DNA from 2 places in the Phyllobacterium sp. SYP-B3895 genome. Region 2 is predicted to be linked to the other one. Evidence: predicted binding sites of a transcription regulator. Region 2 holds the regulator's gene; the other holds the start of a gene.

Region 1 (11,869 bases), on a different contig from region 2:
GGTAGTCGCCGAGCTTCTTCTCGCCCTTGACGGCGCTGAGATACTCGGAATAGGCGATGTGAACGCCGGTCTTTACCGAAGCCGATCCCATTTCCACGAAGATGAGGCGCAGATGCTCGATGGCGCGCGCGCCGCCGACGCCGCCATAACCGACAAAGGCGACCGGCTTCTGGATGAAATCGCCAAGGTCGATGGCGTTCTTAAGGACGGCCGTCGGGCCGTGGTTGTATTCGGCGACCGTGAAAACATAGCCATCGAATTCGCGCAGCTTCTTCTTCCAGCGTTCGGCGGTCTCGTTCTGGGCGTCGCTGGTGCGTTCTTCGCCGAAGAAATTCATGGGATAGTCAAGGAGATCGATAATTTCGACCTCGACATCTCCCCGCTGTGCAGCGACGTCGGCAATCCATTTGGCGGGAAATTCGGCGAAACGGCCGATACGGGTGCTGCCGACAATAACGGCGATCTTGGCTTTTGACATAAAAAATTCCTTCGTCTTGGGGGGATGGTAACTAATAGTGCCCGGCGCTATATAAGTGACTGTTCGAAACCCCCGCAAGGAGGCACTTTTGTGAAACCAGATCACTTTCAGGTAACCTCGGCATGCACTGCGGTTAATCACATTCTGGCGCGCGTCGGCGACAAATGGACGGTTCTCGTCGTCAATTATCTCGGCAATAAATCGATGCGCTTCAATGAGTTAAAGCGGACCATCAATGGTATCTCGCAAAAGATGCTGACGAGCACGCTGCGCGGACTCGAGCGCGATGGTTTCGTGACCCGTACCGTTTACCCGACGATCCCGCCACGCGTCGACTACGAACTTACCGATCTCGGCCGCGACCTTCTGGTGCCCGTCCGCGCGCTTGGCGACTGGGCGATCCGCAACGAACAGCGCGTCGCCGAAGCACGCGCGCGGTTCGACGCCGTTCATGAAGGTTCGGAGCAAAAGCAGATCTTCTCCCATGCGGCTGAGTGAAGAAAGTTCGACGCGAATTGCGCCGGCACTCCCTTGATAGAAGGATTCTATCGGCGTCTTGAAACTTGGGTAGAAAGCGGTCTGCCACGAGGGCGGCGGATGGACGAGCCGCGCGAGCGGAAATTGAAGAACATGCAAATCAAAACAAAAAAGGCGGGTCGAAACCCGCCTTTTCCGTATGTCGCTGGATGAGGACTTCTTAGAAGTCCATGCCGCCCATGCCGCCCATGCCGCCGCCCGGCATTGCCGGAGCAGCCGAGTCTTTCTTCGGCGCTTCAGCAATCATGGCTTCGGTGGTGACGAGAAGGCCGGCAACCGAAGCTGCGTCCTGGAGAGCCGTACGAACGACCTTGACCGGATCGACGATACCGAGCGTGATCAGATCGCCATACTCGCCATTGGCCGCGTTGTAGCCGTAGGTGTCCTTCTTGTTCTCAAGGATCTTGCCGACAACGATCGAAGCTTCATCGCCTGCGTTCGTTGCGATCTGGCGGGCAGGAGCCTGCAGAGCACGGCGAACGATGTTGATGCCAGCGTCCTGATCGGCATTGGCGCCCTTGATCGTAAGAGCAGCCGAAGCGCGAAGCAGGGCGACGCCGCCGCCAGGAACGATGCCTTCTTCAACAGCCGCGCGGGTTGCATTGAGGGCGTCGTCGACGCGGTCCTTCTTTTCCTTCACTTCGACTTCCGTCGCACCGCCGACGCGGATGACGGCAACGCCGCCAGCGAGCTTGGCAAGGCGTTCCTGCAGCTTCTCGCGGTCATAGTCGGAAGTGGTCTCTTCGATCTGCTGCTTGATCTGGCCGACGCGAGCGTTGATTTCGCCCTTCTTGCCATTGCCGTCGACGATCGTGGTGTTTTCCTTGGTGATCGACACCTTCTTGGCGCGGCCGAGCATGTCGAGCGTAACGCTTTCGAGCTTGATGCCGAGGTCTTCGGAAATGACCTGACCACCGGTGAGGATCGCGATGTCTTCGAGCATGGCCTTGCGGCGATCGCCGAAGCCAGGAGCCTTGACAGCAGCAATCTTCAGGCCGCCGCGCAGCTTGTTGACGACCAGCGTTGCAAGCGCTTCGCCTTCGACGTCTTCGGAGATGATGACGAGGGGCTTCGAGGTCTGGACGACAGCTTCGAGAACCGGCAGGAGAGCCTGGAGGTTCGAGAGCTTCTTCTCGTGGAGAAGGATGTATGCGTCTTCGAGGTCAGCAACCATCTTTTCCGGGTTGGTGACGAAGTACGGCGAAAGGTAGCCGCGGTCGAACTGCATGCCTTCGACGACTTCGAGTTCGGTCTCGGCGGTCTTGGCTTCCTCGACGGTGATGACACCTTCGTTGCCGACCTTCTGCATCGCCTTGGCGATCATTTCACCGATCTCGGATTCGCCATTGGCAGAGATCGTGCCGACCTGGGCAACTTCTTCCGAGGTCTTGATCTTCTTGGCCTTCTTGACGAGGTCCCTGACGACTTCGGCAACAGCAAGGTCGATGCCGCGCTTCAGGTCCATCGGGTTCATACCGGCTGCAACGGCCTTGCCGCCTTCCTGAACGATGGCCTGGGCGAGAACGGTAGCGGTCGTGGTGCCGTCGCCGGCAATGTCGTTCGTCTTCGAAGCGACTTCACGAACCATCTGCGCGCCCATGTTTTCGAACTTGTCTTCGAGTTCGATTTCCTTGGCAACGGTGACGCCGTCCTTGGTGATGCGCGGAGCGCCGAAGGACTTGTCGATGACAACGTTACGACCCTTCGGGCCGAGCGTTACCTTTACTGCATCGGCAAGGATGTTGACGCCGCGCAGCATGCGCTCGCGCGCATCACGGCTGAATTTTACTTCTTTGGCTGCCATTTTATCTCTCCTGGGATTAAACCCGGTTTGATCTAAATTCGTTGATTGCGGGATGCGCGGCGATTAGCCGAGAATGCCCAGAATGTCGGATTCCTTCATGATCAGCAGGTCTTCGCCGCCGATCTTGACTTCCGTACCCGACCACTTGCCGAACAGGATCAGATCGCCTGCCTTGACATCGAGCGGTACGAGCTTGCCGGCTTCGTCACGAGCGCCGGTGCCTACGGCGATGACTTCGCCTTCCTGCGGCTTTTCCTTGGCAGTATCCGGAATGATGATGCCGCCAGCGGTCTTTGCTTCGGATTCGACGCGGCGTACGACGACGCGGTCATGAAGCGGGCGGAACTTGGTCTTGGCCATGGTTAGAACCCTTGATGTTGGTGTCAAAACGATGACGCGAATGGCAGCGCCATTCGCGGTATTAGCACTCGCTTGGGGTGAGTGCTAACTGCGGCCGGAGATAGTGGGATCGGTTTGAAGAGTCAAGGGAAAGCATCATTTAAAATGGCCTGGAGAGGCGATGCTTGGATGCCGGGCCCATCTACAAACCGCTTTATGGCATATTCATGTGAAATGCGAATGACGTGACGGCAGATTCACACAATGCTTCAAATCAGCGTGCGCGGGATCGGGCGGAAACACGCGCCCAAACCGCGTCAATCCTCGGCGCTTTCTTCGCCCACGTGATGCGTCATGTCGACAAGCATGTCGCTGACGTGCTTGTCGGCCAGTTCGTAGAAGATCTGTTTTGCCTGCCGGTTGCCGCGCACAAGCCGGGCGCCGCGCAAGAGCCGCAGATGATGGCTGACAAGCGATTGCGACAGGTCGAGGCTCGCGGCGATATCGCCGACGGAGCGCGGCGCTTCGAGGCAGAACAGAAGAATGCGCAGCCGCGTCGGATCGCCGAGGAGGCGAAAGGTTTCGGCGAGAACCGTGAGTTCAGGGGGGAGAGGAGGGGCTGAGCTCAATGTTTGTGCCCCTCATGTCCGTGCTCGTGAGCGGCATGATCATGACCGCCGTGATCATGATCCGCATCGTCGTGTTCATGGCCGGAATGGTCGTGCTCGTGCCCTTGCTGGAGATTGTCGCCAAGGCAGCAATCGTCCGTCGCTGTATCCTCCGGCCAGTCGATGGCAATCGTTGCGTGCGATATCTCGAACTTCTTCATGAGTTCGGCTTCAACCTGTTTGACCAGAAGCCGCGGATTGGTATCCGGAGCGGGGCGCACATGCAGCGTTGCCAGCGGCTTGCCCGAGGTGATCATCCAGACGTGGACATGGCGGACGGAGGCAAGTCCCGGAACCGTCTGCTTCAGATACTGCTCAATGGCTTCAGGTGCGGCATTGTCGGGCGCGCCTTCGAGCAGGATATGCAGCGAGTTGCGCAGGAGCGCCCAGGCGCTGCGCAGGATCAGCAGGCAGACGAAGACGGAGAGGATCGGGTCGATTGGCGTCCAGTCTGTATAATAGATGACGATGGCGGCGACGATCGTGCCGACGGAACCGAGGAGATCGCCCAGTACGTGCAGCACCGCGCCCTTGATGTTGACATGCTCGGTATCGCCGCCGCGTGTCAGGATCCAGAAAACGAGCATGTTCACGATGAGGCCGATGGTGGCGACAATCAGCATGGGGCCGGCCAGGACTTCGCCGGGATTGCGGAAGCGATCGATGGCCTCATACGCGATCCAGAAGAGAATGGCGAACAAGGCAACGGCGTTGATCAACCCGGCAATGACCTCGAAGCGCAAATAGCCGAAAGTGCGCTTCTCATCGGCAGCACGCCGGCCGAAACGGAAGGCAAAATAGGCAAGCGCCAGAGCGCCGGCATCGGTCAGCATATGGCCGGCATCGGCAATCAAGGCGAGCGAGCCCGACATGAAGCCGCCTATCACCTCGACGATCATGAACGCGAACGTGATCGCGAATGCAATCAGCGTCTTCATTTCATTGTCCGCAGTGACTTTGGGCGTGTGATCGTGGCCGGCGTGATCGTGTGACATCATTGTACCCTAAGCAAACATATCAATACGTATTCATGTGTTTGATAGGCGAAGGCAATGGTCGTGTCAATCGCAGATAGTGCCCAGCCGAAACCCCGAACGACACAACGTGAGTTTTTTCAAACATAACCGGCGTGACAGGTCAGGCACGATCCGCTAATCGAGACAGTCTCAAGACTCTCGTCGCATAGTATTTTGCCTGAAGGGACCGGCATGACCGACATGATACATTTGCAGCGTCTCGACGCATTGATGGATCGCTACGACGTGCTGCTGTGTGATGTCTGGGGCGTCCTGCACAATGGCGTCGATTCCTTTGCGCCCGCCTCGGCCGCCTTGCAAAGGGCCCGGCAGGCCGGCCTGACGGTGGTTCTCATCACCAATGCACCGCGACCCTTTGCCGGTGTTGCCGAGCAGATCCATACGCTTGGCGTGCCGGAATCGGCCTATGACCGGATCGTCACATCGGGCGATGTCACCCGCGAGTTGATCCGCAACGCGCCGCGCCGCGTATTTCATCTCGGGCCGGAGCGCGACGAAACCCTTTATGACGGCCTCGATGTGGAACTGGTCGAGGAGCGCGAAGCCGACGTCGTCGTCTGCACTGGTTTCTTCGATGACGATACGGAAACGCCGGAAGACTATGCCGACATGCTGGTGCGCTTCCGCTCGCGCAACCTGCCGTTTATCTGCGCCAATCCGGATATCGTCGTCGAGCGCGGCGATCGCCTCATCTGGTGCGCCGGGGCGCTTGCCCGCGATTACGGGCAGCTTGGCGGCCGCACGCTCATCGCAGGAAAGCCGCATCGCCCGATCTACGCAGCAGCGGTTGCCGCGGCGGAAGATGTGCGCGGCACGCCTGTTGAACTTTCGCGGGTTCTTGCCATCGGCGACGGCATGCTGACGGATATCAAGGGCGCCGATCTTTTCGGCATAGATGCCCTCTATATCTCCGGCGGTATTCATGCCGGCGATTATGTGATGGGCGGTGTCCACGACCTTGAGAAGCTTCTGGCGTTCCTCGCAAAGCACGGAAGCAATCCCGTTGCGACGATGCCCGCCCTGGCGTGAGACAAAGATATGCCGATCCTGCGTCTGAACGATCCGTCCCATCTGCCCGATGAACTAAAGGGCGCCATTGTCGCCATCGGCAATTTCGACGGCGTGCACCGTGGGCACCAGGCCGTTCTGGGCCGGGCGCTGGAGACCGCACGCGCCGAGGGCAAGCCATCGCTGGTATTGACCTTCGAGCCGCACCCGCGCAGCGTTTTCGTGCCGGACCAGCCGGTCGACCGGCTGACACCCGCCGCCGAGAAGGCATCGATCCTCGAAGCGCTGGGATTCGATGCGGTGGTCGAATGCAATTTTACCCGCGAATTCTCGCAATTGACGGCGGACGTCTTTGTGGACCGAATTCTCGTTGATGGCCTTGGCGCAACCCGTATCGTCGCCGGCTTCGATTTTCATTTCGGCAAGGGCCGTCAGGGTGGCCCCGCATTCCTGATGGCAGCGGGCGAAGAACGTGGCTTCCACGTCACGCTCGTAGATGCCTTCCGTGACGAGGGGGGGCATGCGATCTCCTCAAGTCGTATTCGCGATCTGTTTGGCGCAGGTGAAGTGGTCGAGGCGGCCGGGCTCCTTGGCTACCGGCACCGCATTCGCGCCACGGTCGTCGGCGGCAAGCAGCTTGGGCGCACAATCGGTTTTCCAACCGCCAACATGGTGCTTCCGCCCGAGACCCATTTGAAGCACGGAATTTATGCGGTGCGCTTCCGCCGCGCCGACGGCACACTTCTTGACGGCGTCGCCAGCTTGGGCCGCAGGCCGACCGTCGATACGGATGGCGAGCCGCTGCTTGAGACCTATGTGTTCGATTTCAGCGACGATCTTTACGGCGAAACCTGCGCCGTCTCTTTCTTCGGCTATCTGCGCGGCGAGGAAAAATTTGACGGTCTCGAGCCGATGATGCAGCAGATCCGGCGCGACGAAGAGGAGGCGCGGGCGCTGCTTCAAGGTGTCAAGCCGCTGTCGCCGCTGGACCAGAGGATCAATTTCGACTGAGGAAGATGGGCGCTTTACCCATGATTTCACAAGAACGGGAGTGGTGAAATGAGACTGATCGGCATGCTGGATTCGCCCTATATGCGGCGGGTCGCAATATCACTGAGAATGCTGAACCTGCCATTTTCCCATGAGTCCCTGTCGGTTTTCCGAACCTTCGAGGCCTTTTCGAAGATCAATCCGGTCGTGAAAGCACCGTCGCTCGTAACGGAAGAAGGCGTCGTCCTGATGGATTCGTGCCTGATCCTCGAATATGCCGAGCGCATTGCAGAACCCGCGCTGGGGCTGACACCTGCGGAAATCACGCATTTTACCCGCTCGCAGCGGATCATCGGCCTCGCGCTCGCCGCCTGCGAAAAGAGCGTCCAGATCGTCTACGAGCACGATCTGCGGCCTTCGGAAAAGCGGCATCAGCCCTGGCTTGATCGCGTGCATGGCCAGCTTGCCGATGCGTATCGTTTGCTCGAAGCCGAAGTGCAGCAGGCGGACCCATGGATCTTCGCAGATCGGCCGCTCCAGGCGGATATTACGAGCGCCGTTGCCTATCGGTTTACCCGTGAGATGCTGCCGGACGTGATCGCGGCCGGCGACTATCCGGCACTTGCTGCCCTCTCGGAGAAATCCGAGGCGTCGGAGGCATTTCTTGCTTATCCATTCAGTTGACGCCAGTGTGGTAAATTGTTTACCACGTTGCTCAATGCAATTTTATCTATCACTCGATTAGTTTTGACGCGTACGCTTGCCACCCCCCAGACAGGCCCCGGAGTTATTTCATGTCTATTCGCCTTGTTAGCGCCCTCGCGAGCGCGATAGTCCTTTCCGTTGCAGCACCAGCTTTTGCCGATGAATATTATTCCGACAACCAGACCCAGAGCTCGCGCGGCGACCATTGGTGGTCCGGCGATTGGTACATCACGCTCGGTGCCAAGGGTTTCGTCGCTCCGGATTATGAAGGCGCGAAAAATTACAAGCTCCGTGCCGCGCCGGTCATTTCGATAGGCCGTCCCGGCAGTTCGCTCAAGTTTTCTTCGCTCAACGACAACCCGTCCCTTGGCTTTATCGACACGGGTGTGTTCCGCGCCGGCATTACCGGCAAGCTCATTACCGGTCGCGATTCCAGCGACTATGATGAACTCAAGGGTCTCAACGATGTCGACTGGGGCGTCGAACTCGGCGGTTTCGCGGAATTCTATCCGACCGAGAATGTTCGTGGCCGCGTCGAGGTCCGTCGCGGTATCGGCGCGCATGACGGTGTCGTGGCCGATTTCGCCATCGACGCCTTCAAGAACCTGACCGACACGGTCCGCGTTTCAGCCGGTCCCCGTGCAACGGTGGCGACCAAGGACTATTTCAGGGAATATTACGGCGTAAACGCCAGCGAATCCGCTGCATCCGGCCTTCGCCAGTATTCACCGGGCGGCGGTTTGAATTCGCTCGGCTTCGGCGGCCAGATCACCTGGCAGACGACCGACAAGATCACCACCAGTGCCTATGCCGAATATAACCGCTTGATGGGCCCGGCGGCCGATTCCAGCATCGTCAAGCAACGCGGCTCGGAGAATCAGGCGACCTTCGGCCTGCAGGCGACCTATCGCTTCGACTTCAAGCTTTAGCATTGCGCGAGGCATCCGCGAAGATAATCGCGCATGCCTCTTTATTCTGCGGGCGGTGATTGCTAAAAGCGCGGTCATGAAAAGCGATCGCCGGTCCTGCGCAAGGTCCATACCTGTTCAGACGATACGAATTACTGGCCCGGCCTTCCCGCGGACCTGAAGCGTGAGCTTCGTGGTGCGGAAGGTCCGGGATAGCGCCGTTGCGCTTCAATGTTTTTCATGAAATCCCTGCCTGCGGCGATCACGCGCGGGCCCTTGTACAAGCTGGAAAAATGACCGACACCGCCACGACACTCGATTATTCGAAGACACTTTATCTGCCGCAAACGGATTTCCCGATGCGCGCGGGCCTGCCCGCCAAGGAACCGGAATTCGTCAAGCGCTGGCAGGATCTCGATCTTTACCGGAAGCTGCGCGAAGACGCGAAGGATCGCCCGCGCTATGTCCTGCACGATGGCCCGCCCTACGCCAACGGCAATATCCATATCGGCCACGCGCTCAACAAGATCCTGAAGGATGTCATCACCCGCTCGTTCCAGATGCGCGGTTTCGATTCCAACTACGTTCCAGGATGGGACTGCCACGGCCTGCCGATCGAATGGAAGATCGAGGAACAGTATCGCGCCAAGGGCAAGAACAAGGACGATGTGCCGATCAACGAATTCCGCCAGGAGTGCCGCGAGTTCGCAACGCACTGGATCAAGGTTCAGTCCGGCGAATTCAAGCGGCTCGGCATCGAAGGCGATTTCGACCATCCCTATACGACGATGGCCTTCCATGCGGAAAGTCGCATCGCCGGCGAGTTGTTGAAGTTCGCCATGTCGGGCCAGCTCTACCGTGGTTCCAAGCCGGTCATGTGGTCGGTGGTCGAGCGCACCGCGCTGGCGGAGGCCGAGGTCGAATACCAGGATATCGAGAGCGATATGATCTGGGCGAAATTCCCGGTCGCAGGCGGTCGCGATGACCTTGCTTCGGCGCATGTCGTCATCTGGACGACGACGCCTTGGACGATCCCCGGCAACCGCGCCGTCGCCTATTCGCCGCGTGTCGCCTACGGTCTTTTCGAGGTCGAAACGGCGGAAAATGATTTTGGCCCGCGTCCCGGCGAAAAGCTGATCTTTGCCGATGCTCTCGCCGAAGAATCGGCCGCGAAAGCAAAACTGACCTTCAAGCGGCTGCGCACGGTTACGGCGGATGAACTTGCCGAGATGACCCTTGCCCATCCGCTCCATGGTTTTGGCGGTGGTTATGATTTCACCGTGCCCTTGTTGCCGGGCGACCACGTCACCGATGATGCTGGTACAGGCTTCGTGCACACGGCGCCGAGCCATGGCCGCGAGGACTTTGATGCCTGGATGGACGCCGGTCGCAATCTCGAAGCGCGTGGCATCTCGGCGGCGATCCCGTTCACCGTCGACGACGCGGGCTACTATACCAAGGACGCGCCGGGTTTCGGTCCGGACCGCGAAGGCGGCGCTGCCCGCGTCATCGACGACAACGGCAAGAAGGGCGACGCCAACAAGGCAGTTATTGAAGAACTCATCGCGCGCAACGCACTGTTCGCGCGGGGTCGGCTCAAGCATAGCTATCCGCACTCCTGGCGCTCGAAGAAGCCGGTGATCTTCCGCAACACGCCGCAATGGTTCGTCTACATGGACAAGGACCTCGGCGACCACACGACCTTGCGCTCGCGCGCGCTTGCGGCAATCGACGAGACGCGCTTCGTTCCGGCAGGCGGTCAGAACCGCCTGCGCGCCATGATCGAGGATCGTCCCGATTGGGTCCTGTCGCGCCAGCGCGCCTGGGGCGTGCCGATCTGCGTCTTTGCCGACGATAATGGCAATGTCCTCAAGGACGACGCGGTCAATGCCCGTATTCTTGCCGCGTTCGAGGAAGAGGGCGCCGATGCCTGGTTTGCCAAAGGCGCGCGCGAGCGGTTCCTGGGCGAAAAGGCCAACGAGCCTTGGACGCAGGTGACCGACATTCTCGATGTCTGGTTCGACTCGGGTTCCACCCATGTCTTCACGCTTGAAGATCGCCCCGATTTGAAGTGGCCTGCCGACGTCTATCTCGAAGGTTCGGATCAGCACCGCGGCTGGTTCCACTCATCGCTGCTCGAAAGCTGCGGCACGCGCGGCCGTGCGCCTTATAATACGCTCGTCACCCATGGCTTCACCATGGACGAGGAAGGCCGCAAGATGTCGAAGTCCCTCGGCAATACGGTCACGCCGCAGGAAGTGATCAAGGATTCGGGCGCCGACATCCTGCGCCTCTGGGTCATGACGACCGACTACTGGGAAGATCAGCGTCTCGGCAAGAACATCATCCAGACCAACATCGATGCCTATCGCAAGTTGCGCAACACGATCCGCTGGATGCTGGGTACCCTGGCTCATGATGAAGGCGACGAGGTTCCCTACACCGATATGCCGGAACTCGAGAAGCTGATGTTGCACCGTCTTGCCGAACTCGATGAGGTCGTGCGTGCCGGCTATGACGGTTTCGAGTTCAAGCGCATCACCCGCGCGCTGATCGATTTCATGAATGTGGAACTGTCGGCCTTCTATTTCGATATCCGCAAGGACGCGCTCTATTGCGACGCGCCCTCGAGCGTCCGCCGCAAGGCAGCGCTGCAGGTCGTGAGGCACCTTTTCGACCGCATCGTCACCTGGCTCGCGCCAATGCTGCCTTTCACCATGGAGGAGGCCTGGCTCGACCTGCACAAGGATGCCGTTTCGGTGCATCTGGAACAGTTCCGCCCGACGCCGGCCGAATGGAGAAATGACGAGCTTGCCGCCAAATGGCGAAAGGTCAAGGATGTGCGCCGCGTCGTCACGGGTGCGCTCGAACTCGAACGCGCCGACAAGCGGATCGGCTCGTCGCTCGAAGCCGCTCCCGTCGTCTATATCGCCGACGCGGAACTGCTGGCGGCTGTCAAGGATATCGACATGGCCGAGATCTGCATCACCAGCGCGATCACGATCAAGGGTGAAGCCGGACCTGCCGATGCGTTTGTCACGGATGACGTCAAGGGCGTCGCGGTTGTCCCTGAGCGCGCGACGGGCACCAAATGCGCGCGGTCGTGGCGTTATACGCATGATGTCGGTGCCGATTCGGCCTATCCCGACGTTTCCGCCCGCGACGCGGCGGCGCTGCACGAATTGGCCCGGCTCGGAAAGCTCGTTGCCTGATGTATAGAATGGCGGGGAGACAAGTTCTCCCCGCTGTTGATTTGTTTGAGATTCCTGTTGGCTTGCTAAATACAACCGGTCTCATATAAAAGGCTGCCATTGAACTGCCTGATTTCTAAGGCAGGGCATTGATCAAGCAAAATTGATTGGCAGATATGCTGCCCGGCTTATCTCTGGAAAGTT
Region 2 (11,869 bases):
CTTTCCGCCTTCAACTAAGTAATGCACGAAAGGTAATCTTTCCAGTGACTGGAAGGTCAAGGGCCACGTTGCGAGAAGTTTCAACGCAAAAGCCCGGCACACGGCCGGGCTTTCTGGCGGTCTTGGGAGAAGACGGTTCTCAGCCTGCTTGGCTGTGCGGCGCCTCCTGTGCGAGATGCCCTGCCTCCCAGCCGAGAATGGCGCGCTTGCGAGTGAGGCCCCAATGATATCCGGTCAAGGCTCCCGACTTTCCGACGGCGCGGTGGCAGGGAACAACGAAGGAAACCGGGTTGGCGCCGATCGCCGCACCGACGGCGCGCGAGGCGTTGGGCGAGCCGATGTCAGCGGCGATATCAGAGTAGGCGACGCATTTGCCCATCGGAATCTTGAGCAGCGCTTCCCAGACCCGCAGCTGAAAATCGGTGCCGATCGTCACGACTTTCAATGGACGGTCCGCGCGCCATTCCGCCGGATTGAAAATCCGCCCGGCATAGGGGGCTGTGGCCGCCAGATCCTCGACGTAGGTGGCATTTGGCCAGCGCGACGACATGTCGGCAAGCGCTTCTCGCTCCTTGCCGGCGTCAGCAAAGGCGAGGCCGGCAAGACCGCGATCCGTCACCATGATGAGCGCCAGCCCGAACGGCGATATGAGAAAGCCATATCGGATCGTCAGGCCTGCGCCGCGGCTCTTATAGTCTCCCGGCGACATGCCTTCATGGGTAACGAAGAGATCGTGCAGCCTTCCGGGGCCGGAAAGTCCGGTCTCATAGGCGGTTTCGAGCAGCGGCATGCCTTCATCGAGCAGCCGGCGCGCATGATCGATCGTTACCGCCTGCAGGAAACCCTTTGGTGAAAGCCCGGCCCAGCGCGTGAAGAGCTTTTGCAGCGCCGTCGGCGAAAGGCCGGTGTCGCGCGCCAGGGTCTCAAGCGAAGGCTGGTCGCGATAGTCCTTGCTGATGCGTTCGATGATGTGGCTGACGATGGCATAATCGTCGCCGGTCGGAGTGATGTCTTTTTGAAGTATGGCGTGCGGTTTCATGAGCTTTTACCTCTTGTGTTGAGGATATATGACCACGCACCCGCTGTCGCCGCCACCCGATTCTTGACGGCCGGACTGGTCGAAAAGATCAGCGTCCTTTCGCGGTCGCAAGCGCTGTCTGAAAGGCCGAGGCAAAGCTTTCGCGGTCGTCTGGATTGAGGAACGAGCCGATGATGACAGCCTTGCCCTGTCCCTCGACCCGCATCGAGGTAATGCCGATCTCGGCATGGCGGGCAATGCTGAACCGTGTCCAGTAAGGGTTGAATTCGTGCTGCTTTGCCCGTCCCGAAGGCGCGACCTGGCGGATGTGCAGGGCTACGCGCGAAATGCTGACTTCTTCGTGTGCTTTCGCTGCAGCGTAGTTCATGCGAAACGCCACGTAGACGATGACGACGTCCAGCCCGAAGAAGCCGAATACCGGCCAGGCGCCGATCGACAGAAAGAAAAGGCCGGTCATAAAACTGCTGACCCCAAGCGTTCCCATAAGAACAAGAAATCCGAAACGGCCAAGCGATCGATGTGGCACAAGAAGCGCACGGAAGATTTCTTCTTCGTTGATCGCGGCCGGGTCAATCGGGTTTGTTGTTTGGCTCATAGGGCTCAAGTATAGAGGGGTCATGGAAAATCCCAAGCCGAAAATCGATCAGAACGCTGTGACCGCCAGGCCCGCCAAGGAAGAGCGGCGTGTTCCGGGTACGCGCTACACGGCGGCGGAGATCCACGAGATATTTCGGCGGTTTTCGATCCAGCGGCCGGAGCCAAAGGGGGAACTCGAACACATCAATCCGTTCACCCTGCTTGTCGCCGTGGCGCTTTCGGCGCAGGCAACCGATGTCGGCGTCAACAAGGCGACGCGCGCGCTCTTCAAGGTCGCCGACACGCCGGAAAAGATGATGGCCCTAGGGGTAGAGAGGCTCGGCGAATATATCCGAACGATCGGGCTGTGGCGCAACAAGGCCAAGAATGTCATCGCGCTATCGCAAGCACTGGTCGAAAAATATGGCAGCGTCGTTCCCGACGATCGTGACGAACTGGTCAAGCTGCCGGGGGTTGGCCGTAAGACTGCCAATGTCGTCCTCAGCATGGCGTTCGGCCAGGCTACGATGGCGGTGGACACGCACATCTTCCGCATCGGCAACCGCCTTGGCCTTGCGCCCGGCAAGACTCCGGACGAGGTGGAGGCAAAGCTGATGAAGGTCATTCCGTCGGAATATCTCTATCATGCGCATCACTGGCTGATCCTGCACGGCCGATACGTGTGCAAGGCGCACAGGCCGGAATGTCCGGCCTGTGTCATCGCCGATATCTGCAAGGCTGCGGAAAAGACCTCGGAAATCCCGGCGCCGCTGGTGCCGCTGCCGCCGCAGGCTATCTGACAGGTACAGGCCGTGCCGCACGGGCGACGGCCTTGTGGAGGTGCACCATGAGCGCTGCGGCAAAGAGCGGCGTCAGAAGGTTGAGCAGTGGCACGGCCATGAATGCGGCGATGACGAGGCCCGCGAGGAAGACCGTACCGGCATTCTGCGCCCGCAAGGCCTTTGCTTCGGCTTCGGATCGAAAACGCATCGCGGCGAACTCGAAGAACTCGCGGCCCAGCAGATAGCCATTGACGATGAAGAATGCGATCAGGTTGATGCCGGGAATGAGCAACATCAGCAGGGCGGCAATATTGCCGAGAATGACGACGCCAAAGAACCTGATCGAAAGAACCATCGAGCGCATGGCGGGAAGCGGCTTTCCGGCCGGGTCGCCAGGGTAGTCTTCCTTTTCGACGACCTCCGCAACATCGTCAAGAAATAGTCCGGCTACGATGGCGGTGACTGGAGCAATCAGCAGCGCCAGTCCCAATGCAAGCCCGATGCTGGCAAACAGGCCGGCGATGAAGCCGATCCAGCCTGTCCAGGATGGCAAATCCGGCATCATTCCTTCGAAAAAAGGGAGCGCGAGCCATTCGAAGATTTCGCGCAGCCCGAACCATGCGCCGACGAGCAGCAGCAATGTCAGCCCCAGCGATTTCCACAGGACAGCGCGAAATTCCGGACGGAAGAGGTGACTGGCGGCGGCGCGGGCGCTTTCGACGATCATCGGGCATTTTGCTCCATGGCGTAGGCACCCGACATAAGCGCAACTGACCCTTCGGACAAGGTGTTCGCCCAAGTGGGGGGTGGTCAATTCTGTCGCGACGGGGTAGAGCAGGCAAAACAACGCCAACAGGTTTGCGATCTATCCCGGAGTTTCCATGTCCACTTATGACGTGCTTTGCATAGGCAACGCCATTGTCGATATCATTGCCCGCACCGATGACGATTTCATCATCAAGAACGGCATTATCAAAAATGCAATGAACCTGATCGACGCCGATCGGGCCGAGTTCCTCTACGAGCGCATGGGTCCCGCGATCGAGGCGTCCGGCGGCAGCGCCGGCAATACCGCGGCGGGCCTTGCCAGCCTCGGCGGACGCGCCGCCTATTTCGGCAAGGTAGCGGACGATCAGCTGGGCCACGTTTTTACCCATGATATCCGTTCGCAAGGGGTCGCCTTCGACACGCGTGTGCTGGCTTCCCCGCCGCCCACCGCCCGTTCGATGATTTTCGTGACGCCCGATGGCGAGCGCTCGATGAACACCTATCTCGGCGCCTGCATCGAGCTCGGGCCGGAGGATGTCGAGAGTTCCAAGGTTTCCCAGGCCAAGGTCACCTATTTCGAGGGATATCTCTGGGATCCGCCGCGCGCCAAGGAAGCTATCCGCCTGTCGGCAAAGATCGCTCATGAGCACAAGCGGGAAGTCTCGATGACCCTCTCGGATCCGTTCTGCGTCGATCGCTACCGCGAGGAGTTTCTCGATCTGATGCGCTCCGGCACGGTCGATATCGTTTTTGCCAACGAGGCGGAAATGAAATCGCTGTACCAGACGGACAACTTTGAGGAAGGGCTCGAGCTGATCCGCAGGGATTGCAAGCTCGCTGCCGTCACCCGTTCGGAAAAAGGTTCTGTCGTCGTTTCCGGCGACGAGACCGTCGCGGTTCCAGCCATCGAGATCGAGGAACTGGTCGATACCACAGGCGCGGGCGATCTTTATGCAGCGGGTTTCCTCTTCGGCTACACCAACGGCCGCTCGCTGACCGATTGCGCCCGCCTCGGCTCGCTGACGGCGGGTCTTGTCATCCAGCAGATCGGTCCGCGTCCGCAGATCAATCTGAAGGCCGCGGCGGAGCGGGCGGGGCTGCTCTGATCAAGCCTTCCCGCTCAAGCTCGTCCGCGCTGCGGCCGGGCTTGTGATAGGTCGGCAGATACCAGCCGAAATAGAGCGCGCCGCCTCGAACCGTGAAGGCGGCAAGCGCCGCGACGAGCGCGGAAATCTCCGTCCCGACGGCAAGCCGGTGCAGCACGATATAGACAAGTGAGCCGGCGAGCGCCGCCGTGACATAAATTTCGCGGCGCATCACCACGGATGGCTCCCCCGAAATGATATCACGCAAGATGCCGCCGAATGTCGCCGTCATGATGCCGGTCACCACCGCAATGGTCGAGTCGAAGCCGAGTGCAAGGCTCTTCGCCGCGCCCATCACGCTGTAGGCGGCAAGCCCGACCGCATCGAGCCAGAGGAGAACGCGATAGCGTGATTCAAGCAGGTTGGCGGTGAAATAGACCAGGATTGCCGCTGCGGCGCAGACAAGTAGGCTCATCGGATCCTTCACCCAGAAGACGGGTACGCCGAGGATGAGGTCGCGCAACGTCCCGCCGCCGATCCCGGTGACCGCGGCGAGAAAGATGAAAGCCATGATGTCGAGCTGGCGCCGCGAGGCTGCCAGAGCTCCCGTCGCGGCGAAAACGAAAATTCCGGCATAGTTGAACAGCTGAATCATGGTCACCGGCAGTTTCCCCTCGCCGTTATTTTGTCCCACGATAGAGCATGACCGGAAAATGAAAAGAGCCGCATTCCGGTCAGGGAAATGCGGCTCTTGGAACGTTGTTAAGACCGTCAGGCGTCTTTTTCAGCCTGCGGATTGATTGGGCCGGGTTCCGGTTGGGCTTCGCCGGCCGCCTGCTTGGGTCCGCCCCGCGACACGCCGACCAGCGCCGGACGCAGCACGCGGTCGCCGATGACAAAGCCGGCCTGCGCAACCTGAACCACCGTATTATGCGGAACATCCGCATTCGGAATTTCGAACATCGCCTGGTGGAAGTTCGGATCGAACTTCTGGCCTTGCGGCTCGATTTTCTTGACGCCGTGGCGTTCCATTGCGGTGAGCATGGAGCGTTCCGTCATCTCGACGCCCTCTACGAGGCCCTTAAGGCCGGCATCGCCGCCTGCGAGTGCATCGGCGGGAACCGCTTCGATGGCGCGCTTCAGATTGTCGGAAACAGCAAGCATGTCGCGGGCGAAGTTCGCAACCGAATAGCTGCGCGCGTCATGGACGTCGCGTGCGGTTCGCTTGCGCAGGTTTTCCATATCTGCGGCAAGGCGCAGCAACTGGTCCTTCAGATCGTTATTTTCGGCGCGCAGCGCGTCGAGTTCGGCGGTCGTTGCCTGCTCCTGGTCTTCCTCGGCAAGCGCATATTCCTCGGCCTTGCGCGATTTAAGAAAATCATCGGCAGCGCGCTTCAGCGCATCGCGATCGCGCGGATTCTTCAGGTCGCGCTGATCGAGATCCGGGGTGTCGTGAAGTTTCTTGTCTTCAGCCATCTATCCTGTCCGTTCATTTTTCGAAGTTGCGCTGGATATCGACGTTCGGCTCTTGAAAATCAAGTCTTATCGCAAAAGGCGGGATACGAGCTGGGCGGTATAGTCGACCATCGGCACGATCCGGGCATAGTTCAACCGGGTCGGGCCGATGACGCCGAGGGCGCCGATGATGCGCTGCTCCGAGTCCCGATAGGGCGCGATCACCAGCGACGAACCCGACAGCGAGAACAGCTTGTTTTCCGACCCGATAAAGATGCGCACGCCCGGTCCCGCCTCGGCGAGGTCAAGAAGCTGCAGCGTTCCTTCCTTGGTTTCGAGATCGTCAAAGAGATGGCGCAGCCTGTCGAGATCGGCCTCGGCGTTGATCGAATCGAGAAGATTGCCGCGCCCGCGTACGATCAGGCGCGGCGGCTGTCCGCTGCCTGCGCCACCCCAGACCGCGAGCCCCTGTTGCACCAGATGCTGCGACAAGGCATCGAGCGCCTGCTGGGTCTCGTCCTTGAGCCGGCCGATTTCCTGGCGCGCCTCGCTGATCGTGCGGCCCTGGATATGCGCATTGAGAAAGTTCGAAGCTTCGATGAGCTGTGAGGGCGTCACGCCGACGGGCAAATCGATAACGCGATTTTCGATATCCCCGCTCTGGCTGACAAGAACGGCCAGTGCCTTGGTCGGCTCAAGGCGCACGAACTCGATGTGTTTCAGTGCACCTTCCGCCTTGGTCGCAAGCACAAGACCGGCACCGCGCGACATGCCGGAGAGGATTTGGCTCGCCTGAGTCAGCACGGTTTCAGTCGACTGGTCTTCGCTTGAGGCACGAACCTGCGCCTCGATCGAGTTGCGCTCGGCGGCGGAAAGATCGCCAACTTCCATGAAGGCGTCGACGAAGAAGCGCAGCCCGAGCTGCGTCGGCAGGCGTCCGGCCGAAATATGCGGTGCATAGACCAGTCCGAGATGCTCGAGATCGCTCATGACGTTGCGGATCGTCGCCGGCGACAGCGACACGGGCAGAATCCGCGAAAGGTTGCGCGAGCCGACCGGTTCGCCGTCGCCAAGATAGCTCTCGACGATGCGCCGGAAAATGTCGCGCGACCGCTGGTCAAGCGACTGATATGCCTCCGGTACCACGGCCCGTTTCATCTTGCCTCGTATGTCTGCTTATTACAGCCCTGATATAAGCATTGTCCGGGCAATCATCAAAGCCTTTGCTTCGATCTGCCATCACGGCTAAAAGGCCGGACCACAGATTTTCAAAGAGGTCTTTCCAATGCGTCCTTCCAAGCGAGCCCCCGACGAGATGCGCGCCATCTCCTTCGAACGCGGCGTTTCCAAGCATGCCGAGGGCTCGTGCCTTGTCAAATTCGGCGACACCCACGTTTTGTGCACAGCGAGCCTTGAGGAAAAGGTGCCAGGCTGGATGCGCAACACCGGCAAGGGTTGGGTAACGGCCGAATACGGCATGTTGCCGCGCTCGACCGGCGATCGCATGCGCCGCGAGGCATCCTCTGGCAAACAGGGCGGTCGCACGCTGGAAATCCAGCGGCTGATCGCTCGCTCGCTGCGTGCGGTCGTAGACCTTCAGGCGCTTGGCGAAGTGCAGATCACGGTCGACTGCGACGTTATCCAGGCCGATGGCGGCACGCGCACGGCTGCCATCACCGGCGGTTGGGTCGCTCTGCACGAGTGCCTGCGCTGGATGGAAGCGCGCCAGATGATCAAGGTCGAAAAAGTTCTGAAGGATCATGTTGCGGCGATCTCATGCGGAATTTCCAACGGCGCGCCGGTGATCGACCTCGATTATCAGGAGGATTCGACGGCACAGACGGACGCGAACTTTGTCATGACTGGCAAGGGTGGTATCGTCGAGGTGCAGGGAACCGCCGAAGGCGAGCCCTTTTCTGAGGAAGAACTGCTTGCCCTTATGAGCCTTGCCCGCAACGGCATCGGGCGGCTGGTCAACCTGCAGCAGATGGCTGTGAGCTAAAAGCCCGAGACGATGCGACCATCCGGTATCCTTGAAACGGCGCTTTACGTTACGGACCTTGCGGCCGCCAAGGACTTCTATGCCGGCATTCTCGGGCTCGAGATCATATTGGAGACGCCGAAGCGGTCCATCTTCTTTCGCTGCGGCGCCGGTGTCCTCATCCTGTTCGATCCCGTGCTGATCAACGAGCGCCCGCCCGGCAGCCTGCCTATCCCCTCGCATGGGGCAACAGGTCCGGGCCACGTCTGTTTCAAGGCAACACGGGATGAAATTGCCGGATGGAAATCCCATCTTGAGGCAAATGGCATCGAGATCGAAAGCGAGTTCGACTGGCCGAATGGCGCGCGCTCGCTGTACTTCCGCGATCCCGCCGGAAATTCGATCGAATTCGCAGAACCGAAATTATGGAATTTGGAATGAGAAAACTCGAAAAGGGCAAATTGCTCGTCGCAAGTCACAATCAGGGCAAGATCAATGAGATGATCGACCTTCTGGGACCATTCGGCTTCGAAGTGGTTTCCGCTGGCGATCTCGGCCTGCCGGAACCGGATGAGACCGGAACCACGTTCGAGCAAAATGCCTATATCAAGGCATATGCGGCGGCGAAGGCGACCGGCCTCGTTGCTCTCTCCGATGATTCCGGCCTTTGCGTCGACGCGCTCGGCGGCGATCCCGGCGTTTACACGGCGAACTGGGCGGAGCTTCCCGATGGCAAGCGCGATTTCAGCCACGGCATGGAAAAGGTGGAAAAGGCCTTGCAGGACAAGGGCGCGACAAGCCCCGACGAACGCAGCGGGCGTTTCGTCTCCGTCATCTGCCTCGCCTGGCCGGACGGTGAAGCCAATTACTATCGCGGCGAAGTCGAGGGCGAGATCGTCTGGCCGCCGCGCGGTAATGCTGGCTTCGGCTACGATCCCGTATTCAAGCCGGAAGGCTATGAGGCGACCTTCGGCGAGATGACTGCTGAACAGAAGCATGGCTGGAAGCCGGGTGACGAAAAGGCGCTGTCGCACCGCGCCCGTGCCTTCCAGCATTTCGCCAGGGATTGTCTGGACGCAGGATGACCCGCAACGATCCGATCACACGCCGGAGTTTTGTGGTTTGCCTCCCCTTTCCCCTCGTGGGGAGGGTCGTTGGGTTGCAACGGGGTGGGGGACGGGTCTGATGGCGTCCTTGCCGGTGATTCAAGCCGCCCCGGATCTGCGGTCCGACCTCCCCCACGCGTTGGCGGTTAAGGGAGGGCGCGCGAAAGCGCACCCCGACAAGGGCGAGAGCGGGTTTGGCGTCTATGTGCACTGGCCGTTCTGCATGGCCAAGTGTCCCTATTGCGATTTCAATTCGCATGTGCGGCATCAGCCGGTCGACCAGAAGCGCTTCGCCGCTGCCTTTGCCCGCGAGCTCGCGACAATGCGCCAGCGCACCGGCGAGCGCACAGTGTCCAGCATATTTCTCGGCGGGGGGACTCCCTCGCTGATGCACCCCGATACGGTCGGCTCGGTTCTTGATGCGATCGCGCAGAACTGGCACGTGCCAGAAGGAATCGAGATTACCCTCGAAGCAAACCCCACCAGCGTGGAGGCTGATCGGTTTCGCGGCTATCGCGCCGCGGGCGTGAACCGGGTTTCGCTTGGCGTGCAGGCATTGAATGATGTCGATCTGCGCCGCCTCGGCCGCATGCACAGTGTCGATGAGGCACTTGCGGCGATCAGCCTTGCACGGGAAATTTTCCCGCGGCTGTCCTTCGACCTCATCTATGCGCGGCCAGACCAGAGCGTCGAGGCATGGCGTGAAGAACTTGTGCGTGCCATCTCCTTCGCCGCCGATCACCTCTCGCTTTATCAGTTGACCATCGAAGAAGGCACGCCCTTCTACAATCTCTGGCAGGCAGGAAAGCTCGTTACGCCGGATGGCGATCATGCGGCCGCGCTCTATGCCGAGACGCAGGATGTGACTGCAAAGCACGGTCTGCCGGCCTACGAGATTTCCAATCATGCCATTCCCGGCGCAGAGTCGCAGCACAATCTCGTCTATTGGCGCTACGGCGAATATGTCGGTGTGGGACCCGGCGCCCATGGGCGCTTTGTCGAGGACAATATCCGCGCCGTCACGATCATCGAGCGCCATCCTGAAACCTGGGTCGAAAAGGTCGAGGCAGCGGGACACGGCATTATCGAGGAAGAGCGTCTTGACCGCGAGCAGGAAGGCGACGAATTCCTGCTCATGGGCCTGCGGCTTGTCGAGGGGATCGACCTTGCGCGCTACGAACGTCTTACCGGGCACAGCGTCAAGGAGAAGCGGGTAATTTCCCTCGCCGAGCAGGGGCTTATCGAGTATGTCGGCAATAGCCGCATACGCACGACCCCGCAGGGCGCGATCGTTCTCAATGCGGTCATCGCAGATCTCGCGGCTTGAGGGGAAAAACATTGTCCGAAGCTGAAACCGGCGACCGGCATTATCAGATCGGCAGCGCCAGTTTCCGGGCTCGCCCGCTCGAGCCGGCGCTCTACATCGTGGCGACGCCCATCGGCAATCTCGGCGATATGACGATCCGCGGCATTGAAACCCTGGCCGCCGCGGACATCATTGCCTGCGAGGATACCCGGGTGAGCCGCGTCCTGTTGGAGCGCTATGGCATGTCACGCCGCCCTTTCGCCTATCACGAGCACAATGCCGAAATCGCCGGCCCTAAACTCATTGAGGCGCTGCTTGCCGGAAAGAGCGTTGCACTCGTCTCCGATGCGGGAACGCCACTCGTCGCCGATCCCGGCGGCAGGCTGGTGCCGGCGGCCAAGGCGGCCGGCATCAGGGTGGTACCCATTCCCGGCGCCTCATCTGTCCTCGCCGCGCTGACGGCGTCGGGCCTCTTCAAGGATTCGTTTTACTTTGCCGGCTTTTTATCGTCGAAACAGGGTCAGCGCCGTGCCCGGCTGGCCGAACTCAAGGCGCTCGATGCGGCGCTGGTTTTCTTCGAATCGCCCAACCGTGCTGCCGCGACGCTTGCGGACATGGCCGATATATTTGGCGCAGAACGACCGGCTTCCCTCTGCCGCGAGTTGACCAAGACCTACGAGACCATTGTGACCCTGCCGCTGAAAAAGCTGGCCGAGACGTTCGCGGACGAGGATCGTATTCGCGGCGAGGTGGTTCTCGTCGTCGGCTCTCCCGTCGAGGATGCGAATATCCCCCGCTCGGACGAAGATGTCGACGCGTTGCTGCGGGCGCTCGTCCTCGAAATGTCGCCGGCAAAGGCGGCCGGTGAGGCGGCGCGGATGACGGGGCGGCCCAAGGGCGAGCTCTATCAACGGTTACTGGCGATGAAATGAGCGAGCGGGGCGGCAGGCGCAAGGCATACCGCCGCGGCCATTCCGCCGAGCGGCTCGCCGCGCTCGCCCTCATGCTGAAGGGCTATCGCATAGTCACCCGCCGCTACCGCACCAAGGTCGGCGAGATCGATCTGATTGCCCGCCGCGGCAATATCGTCGCCATTATCGAGGTGAAGGCACGGGCAAGGCTCGACCAGGCCATGGACTCGGTAAACGTTCTTGCGCAGCGCCGCATCGAGGCGGCAGCCGATCAATGGCTGGCGCGCCAACCGGATCAGGCGTTGCTGTCCTTGCGGTTCGATCTTGTGGCGATCCTGCCCTGGCGCTGGCCGGTACATGTGCCTGCAATCTTTACAAGCTGAGGGTCAGCTGCAATTCGCCCAGTGGGAACCCGGTGGCTGGCTCCAGATAGGTTCCATCGCGACGCCGCTCAGAGCGTTGAGAATCTCATGGCGCCGAGATGGCAAAGTCGGCGGCGCCAAGTTCTTCGTAAAAGGGTACTTGCATTTTCTGATTAACACTATAAAAGTGGTCGTCTATTGGTTGCAATTGCGCCCGCTTTGTTAAACCCTGAGGTGAGCGGGGCGGTTGGCTGTTGGATTGATAGAACGAGAATCTGCAAGCCCCCGGTTTTTCAGAAATTCCATGCTCCGCCCCCGGTTTCGGCGCATTTCTGTTCCTTATAAACCGCTGACCTTTCATGGATAATCCCTGCAACCATTGGGATTATCGCATTCATGTCCATCAGCAAGACCCAGCTTTCTGTCTTTCCAGCCTTTTTCCGCGTGCGGAATGAAGTGCTTGTGGTCGTGGGCAATGGCGAAGAGGCGCTTAACAAA

What was found. Region 2 encodes HrcA, which represses chaperone genes, less so after heat shock. Its sites were predicted from a motif close to GTTAGCACTCNCNNNNNGNGAGTGCTAAC; they were not measured.
Region 1: groES (co-chaperone GroES) is a predicted target of HrcA. The motif match lies at 3,240-3,268, and genes of this name have one in related genera.

What each region holds. Positions count from the first base shown of each region.
Region 1 covers NZ_WJIG01000002.1:1,084,189-1,096,057, reverse strand. Annotated here, with positions in the region: gene GF108_RS11775 (NADPH-dependent FMN reductase) at 1-478, opposite strand, end outside; gene GF108_RS11770 (winged helix-turn-helix transcriptional regulator) at 569-976, shown strand; gene groL (chaperonin GroEL) at 1,176-2,819, opposite strand; gene groES (co-chaperone GroES) at 2,883-3,179, opposite strand; gene GF108_RS11755 (metalloregulator ArsR/SmtB family transcription factor) at 3,476-3,787, opposite strand; gene GF108_RS11750 (cation diffusion facilitator family transporter) at 3,784-4,821, opposite strand; gene GF108_RS11745 (TIGR01459 family HAD-type hydrolase) at 5,044-5,892, shown strand; gene GF108_RS11740 (bifunctional riboflavin kinase/FAD synthetase) at 5,902-6,882, shown strand; gene GF108_RS11735 (glutathione S-transferase) at 6,931-7,545, shown strand; gene GF108_RS11730 (MipA/OmpV family protein) at 7,656-8,495, shown strand; gene ileS (isoleucine--tRNA ligase) at 8,768-11,686, shown strand.
Region 2 covers NZ_WJIG01000001.1:584,687-596,555, reverse strand. Annotated here, with positions in the region: gene GF108_RS02845 (bifunctional helix-turn-helix domain-containing protein/methylated-DNA--[protein]-cysteine S-methyltransferase) at 140-1,039, opposite strand; gene GF108_RS02840 (DUF2244 domain-containing protein) at 1,128-1,634, opposite strand; gene nth (endonuclease III) at 1,657-2,415, shown strand; gene GF108_RS02830 (sulfate transporter family protein) at 2,408-3,124, opposite strand; gene GF108_RS02825 (adenosine kinase) at 3,279-4,271, shown strand; gene GF108_RS02820 (trimeric intracellular cation channel family protein) at 4,231-4,911, opposite strand; gene grpE (nucleotide exchange factor GrpE) at 5,022-5,726, opposite strand; gene hrcA (heat-inducible transcriptional repressor HrcA) at 5,793-6,863, opposite strand; gene rph (ribonuclease PH) at 6,991-7,707, shown strand; gene GF108_RS02800 (VOC family protein) at 7,720-8,127, shown strand; gene rdgB (RdgB/HAM1 family non-canonical purine NTP pyrophosphatase) at 8,124-8,771, shown strand; gene hemW (radical SAM family heme chaperone HemW) at 8,872-10,119, shown strand; gene rsmI (16S rRNA (cytidine(1402)-2'-O)-methyltransferase) at 10,131-11,030, shown strand; gene GF108_RS02780 (YraN family protein) at 11,027-11,392, shown strand; gene cysG (siroheme synthase CysG) at 11,768-11,869, shown strand, end outside.